Linked DNA regions of Bacillus pumilus. The main gene of each other region encodes a partner of the protein of the gene in region 2 in a complex. Links are inferred from orthologs where the notes say so. Each region holds a gene or a part of one and is shown on either strand. Other genes may lie near its edges.

Region 1 (3,046 bases), 930 kb from region 2 along the record:
TCTACTTCTTCGCTTCTGCGAGAAAGAATGGCTTTATAGTTGAGTGCATCTTCTGAACGTGATGCAATGTTATGCATCGTTTGTACAGCTTCTACTGGATATGTTCCTGCTGCTGTTTCACCAGAAAGCATAATCGCATCTGTGCCATCAAAAATGGCATTTGCCACGTCACTTGCTTCCGCACGAGTTGGACGAGGATTACGCTGCATGCTATCAAGCATTTGGGTCGCTGTGATGACTGGTTTGCCTAAGCGATTGCATTTTTTGATCAGCATTTTTTGAACAAGCGGTACTTCTTCTGCCGGGATCTCTACACCAAGATCTCCACGTGCAACCATCAAACCGTCTGATACCTCAAGGATTTCATCGATGTTATCAACACCCTCTTGGTTTTCAATCTTAGGAATGATTTGAATGTCAGCCGCATTATTCTTTTCAAGAAGCTCACGAATTTCAAGAACATCAGAAGCTCGTCTCACAAAAGAAGCTGCGATGAAATCGACGCCTTGTTCAACTCCGAACAGAATATCATTGGCATCCTTTTCTGTAATACCTGGCAGGTTCACACTTACACCTGGTACGTTTACACCTTTTTTGTTTTTGAGCGTGCCTGTATTCATGACCTTTGTGACGATTTCTTTGCGGTCCATGTTAATTTCTTTCACTTCTAAACCAATAAGACCATCATCTAATAGAATCGTTGAGCCTACTTCTACATCATGAATTAACTCTTCATACGTCACACTAATTTTTTCCGTATTTCCAACAATGTCTTCCATACTTACGATAAGATCTGCACCAGCGACTAGCTCAATTGAGCCGTTTTCAACTGTACGTGTACGGATCTCTGGACCTTTTGTATCAAGAAGGATCGCAATGTCCTTGCCTAATGTTTTACCTGCTTTACGAATGTTTTCGATGCGTGCGCCATGCTCTTCAAAATCTCCATGAGAGAAGTTTAGTCTGGCTACATTCATTCCTGCTTCAATCAATTCAGTCAGCTTTTCAATAGTTTCACTTGCTGGACCGATTGTACAAACGATTTTTGTCTTTCTCATTACTGTTCCTCCTAAGGTCTTCTCGTTTTATATAGAGAGCTCTTGTGAAAGTCGGTACATATTTTGATCGACTGTATGTTTTTTATCTAAGATATCTAAAATATCGTGGTGAACGAGTTCGTTGCTTTGAATGCCCACACAGCGTCCGCCTTTTCCTTCAAGAAGAAGTTCTACTGCGTATGCTCCTAAACGGCTTGCGAGTACTCGGTCAAATGCGCTTGGAGAACCTCCGCGCTGAATATGTCCTAAGACAGATACACGGGTTTCAAGGCTTGTCTCCTCTTCAATCCGCTTACCAAATTCAACACCGCTGCCTACGCCTTCTGCGACGATGATGATACTGTGCTTCTTGCCGCGCTCGTGCCCTCTTCTTAATCTCGCGATAATTTCATCCATGTCATAGTCTGCTTCAGGAATCAAAATAGATTCGGCTCCGCCTGCAAGACCTGACCAAAGAGCAATATCACCAGCATGTCTTCCCATTACTTCCACTACGTATGTACGTTCATGAGATGTGGCTGTATCACGAATTTTATCAATGGCGTCAATGACTGTATTCAGTGCTGTATCAAAGCCAATAGTGAAATCAGTACCCGGGATATCGTTGTCGATTGTACCCGGGACACCTACACATGGAAAACCGAGCTCAGTTAATTTCTTCGCTCCCATGAATGAACCGTCTCCGCCAATCACAACAAGTCCTTCAATACCGAATTTTTTTAAGTTCTCAATGCCTTTTTCACGACCTTCAACTGTCTTGAATTCAGGGCATCTTGCCGTGTAAAGTTTTGTTCCTCCACGATGAATGATATCGCCAACTGAACCTATTTCAAGTTTCTCAATTTTACCGTTAATTAGACCTGAATATCCATTATAAATACCGTAAACTTCAACATTATGGTAAATCGCTTTCCTTACAACTGCGCGCACAGCTGCATTCATTCCTGGGGAATCCCCACCGCTCGTTAAAACTCCTATACGCTTCATCTTTTTCACCTCAGAGACCATATATGAATTAAACATACCATTTCCACTGCTTGAAAACAATCATGAGCAAAACCGGATGTTTTCAATACGTATTTCTAAAACCGTACTTATTATACAATTAAATAAACCGTTTTTAAACAAAAGTTAAGAAAGTCATGAAAGCAATTCTTTCAAAAGCGAGGAAGATCCAGCCTTCTAAAGCCCACCGTATCAGGATTTTCAGACGTTTCAAACTTTATGAAAACAAAAGAAAATTATTTTCAAATAGCGCTTACATGAGGTCGGTTTTCATGAAAAAGGATGAAAAAAAATAAACGCCAGCCAAAAAGGCTGTACGTTTATTTAGTTTACCCCAATATATTGATTTTCAACCGATACTTTCCCGATTGCTTTGTATTTTTGATATCTTTGTTCGACTAGTTCTTCAGGTGTTAGTTTGAGCAAAGATGTAAGTGACTGTTTTAATGTTTTTTCAATGTAGGCTGCTTGTTGTTTCACGTCTCGGTGTGCTCCACCTTGCACTTCTTTAATAACATCATCTATAATATCTAATTCTTTTAGGTCTGGAGCCGTAATTTTCATTGATTCTGCAGCTTTTTTCGCAAGTGATGAGTCCTTCCAGAGCAGTGCTGCTGCACCTTCAGGTGAAATCACTGAATACGTTGAATTCTCTAGCATGTATAGGTGGTTTCCTACGCCTAAGCCTAGTGCGCCGCCACTTCCGCCTTCTCCAATGACAATACAGACAACCGGTACACGAAGTCCTGCCATTTCGAATAGGTTTTTCGCAATTGCTTCACTTTGCCCGCGTTCTTCAGCTGCTTTACCAGGATAAGCTCCTTTTGTATCAATAAAGCAAATGATCGGGCGATTAAATTTATCTGCTTGTTTCATCAAGCGCAGCGCTTTACGGTAGCCTTCTGGATGAGGCATTCCGAAATTACGGCGCAAGTTTTCTTTTGTATCTTTACCGCGCTGATGGCCAATCACCGTGACAGGAA
Region 2 (2,924 bases):
TCGTCTCCCGATCAACACCTAAAATGCCATCATAAGGTCCTGTCATTCCCACATCTGAAATATACGCAGTTCCTTTTGGCAAAACGCGGTTATCTGCTGTTTGAACATGTGTATGCGTTCCAACGACACATGATGCACGACCGTCTGTATACCAGCCCATCGCTAGCTTTTCACTTGTGGCTTCACCATGAAAATCAATAAAAATGAACGGTGTACGTTTAGATGCTTCCGCAATTAACTCGTCTACTTTTTGAAATGGGCAGTCAAGTGGGGGTAAAAAAGTACGTCCTTGCAGGTTGATGACGGCTAATTCTTTCCCTTGTTTTTTGATAAACGTCAGACCTTTACCAGGTGTACCTTCTGGGAAGTTCGCCGGACGAACCATGTTGGCTGCGTCATCGATGAAATCAAAAATGTCTCTTTTATCCCATGTATGGTTGCCCATTGTAAGCACGTCAGCTCCTGCTTGCAGCAGTTCATGATAGATTTTTTCAGTGATCCCTTTTCCATGAGCAGCATTTTCTCCATTGACAATGGTAAAGTGGGGCTGATATTTCTTCTTTAGCTTTGGCAAGTATTCTTTCAGTGTGTCTCGTCCAGGTGAACCGACAATATCTCCAACAAATAATATTTTCATGCGCTTTGAACCCTTTCTCTTATAAATTGACTTCTTATCAGTGTTGCATATTTACACAAAAAAATAAAGCGGCGCTAAGCGCACCGCTCTATTTTGCATACTCTACTGCGCGAGTTTCTCGAATGACCGTCACTTTAATGTGACCAGGGTAATCGAGCTCGTCCTCAATCCGCTTACGAATATCCCTTGCTAGACGGTGAGCTTCAAGATCATTAATTGAATCCGGCTTCACCATAATACGTACTTCACGTCCAGCCTGTATCGCAAACGATTTTTCAACACCTTCATAAGATTCAGAGATATCTTCTAATTTCTCAAGTCTCCGAATGTAATTTTCAAGCGTCTCACTTCGTGCACCAGGGCGTGCTGCAGATAATGCATCTGCTGCCGCAACAAGAACAGCGATAATAGATGTCGGTTCTTGGTCACCGTGGTGAGAGGCAATACTGTTGATGACAACAGGATGCTCTTTATATTTCGTCGCAAGCTCAACGCCAATTTCTACGTGGCTTCCTTCTACTTCATGATCAATGGCTTTTCCAATGTCATGCAGAAGACCTGCTCGTTTTGCAAGCTTTGCATCTTCTCCAAGCTCTGAAGCCATGAGACCTGCAAGATGTGCAACCTCAATTGAATGCTTCAGGACATTTTGTCCATAACTTGTACGGAATTTTAAGCGACCGAGAATCTTGATGAGATCCGGATGCAGACCGTGAACTCCGACTTCGAATGTCGTTTGCTCACCCATCTCACGGATATAATCATCGACTTCACGGCGTGATTTTTCCACCATTTCTTCAATTCGTGCAGGATGAATGCGGCCATCCTGGACTAGCTTGTCCAGAGCTATCCTCGCTGTTTCACGTCTAATCGGATCAAAGCCCGATAGGATAACAGCTTCAGGTGTATCATCTATGATCAAGTCAATACCTGTTAACGTTTCTAACGTACGGATATTTCGTCCTTCACGTCCGATAATACGACCTTTCATCTCATCATTTGGAAGATTGACTACAGATACCGTCGTTTCAGCTACATGATCAGCTGCACAACGCTGTAACGCAAGTGAAAGAATATTTTTCGCCTTTTTATCAGCCTCTTCTTTCGCTCGGTTTTCAGATTCTTTCGTCATGACTGCAATGTCGTGGGAAAGCTCATTTTCAACTTGATCCAGAATGATTTGTTTCGCTTCATCTCGAGTTAAACTTGAAATACGTTCCAACTCGGCTTTCTGCAAACGAATCATATCATCCACTTTGCTTTCCATCTCTTCAATATGTTGTTGTCGTTCATTCAGAGAATGATCTCTCTTCTCCAACAGGGACTCCCGTTTATCTAAAGATTCATCTTTGCGATCAAGATTTTCCTCTTTTTGAAGTAAACGGTTTTCTTGTCTTTGAAGCTCATTACGTCTTTCACGAACTTCTTGCTCCGCCTCTACACGAAAGGAATGAATTTCATCTTTCGCTTCCAAGAGCGCTTCTTTCTTCAATGCTTCCGCATCACGCTTTGCATCCTCAACAATTTGTTCGGCCATGTTTCTTGCGCCGGATATTTTTGCTTCTGCAATGGTTTTACGAACAAAGTAGCCAACAACTAAACAGATTAGGCTCAGCAAAATGGAGATGATCGTAAACATCGTAGGCGACATATTTTCACCTCCTCTTGCTATGAACTTGGTTTTACAAATAAAGTGTCGGCATGTACATTGTTTTGTGTCTCAACATACAGGGCCTTCACAGGGAATGAGATCCTCACTGCCCTTGTCAAGTTTAAATTAGTTATCAATCATGTTAAGAAAAACAAGTGATACATTTCCATTGTAATTGTGTCGGAAATACTTGTCAAGCTAGTCAGACTGAGGCGTAAGTCGTTATTTCAAGCAAAGACAGAACTTTTGACCTGCTAGCTGTCATGTAAATGTAAAAAAAAGACGCTTTTCAGCGTCTTTTAGTCTTTAAATTTCCAATTCCTCTTGACCTTCTTCTTCTTCAGCTGCTTTCACTCCGTTTGTATCCAAACCGTAGTGCTCTCTAATTTGTTCTTGAATCATGAGAAGAATATCTTTGTTTTCTTTAAGGAACTGTTTCGCATTTTCGCGGCCTTGTCCAAGACGTTCCTCTTGGTAAGAATACCAAGCACCGCTCTTTTGTACGATATCTAGTTCGCTTCCAAGGTCGATGATTTCGCCCTCTTTTGAAATTCCTTCACCGTACATAATGTCTACTTCTGCAATACGGAATGGCGGTGCTACTTTGTTTTTCACTACTTTAATTCTCGTTTTATT

The links.
Region 1: rny (region 2) and pfkA share a complex: the UniProt entries of both Bacillus subtilis proteins name them as parts of the possible RNA degradosome complex. The link is inferred for Bacillus pumilus from one-to-one orthologs.

What each region holds. Positions count from the first base shown.
Region 1 is NZ_LT906438.1:2,603,976-2,607,021, forward strand. The notes cover bases 66-3,033. They hold pfkA (6-phosphofructokinase), read right to left. Parts: upstream 2,046-3,033; coding sequence 1,086-2,045; downstream 66-1,085. Other genes in these bases: pyk (pyruvate kinase), read right to left, coding at 66-1,058; accA (acetyl-CoA carboxylase carboxyl transferase subunit alpha), read right to left, coding at 2,388-3,033. In the rest of the region: more of pyk, read right to left, coding at 1-65; more of accA, read right to left, coding at 3,034-3,046. UniProt on the Bacillus subtilis protein: Catalyzes the phosphorylation of D-fructose 6-phosphate to fructose 1,6-bisphosphate by ATP, the first committing step of glycolysis.
Region 2 is NZ_LT906438.1:1,675,942-1,678,865, reverse strand. Bases 8-2,853 are described here. They hold rny (ribonuclease Y), read right to left. Parts: upstream 2,289-2,853; coding sequence 726-2,288; downstream 8-725. Other genes in these bases: recA (recombinase RecA), read right to left, coding at 2,595-2,853; CKW02_RS08425 (TIGR00282 family metallophosphoesterase), read right to left, coding at 8-637. Outside these bases: more of CKW02_RS08425, read right to left, coding at 1-7; more of recA, read right to left, coding at 2,854-2,924. UniProt on the Bacillus subtilis protein: Endoribonuclease that initiates mRNA decay. Initiates the decay of all SAM-dependent riboswitches, such as yitJ riboswitch. Involved in processing of the gapA operon mRNA, it cleaves between cggR and gapA.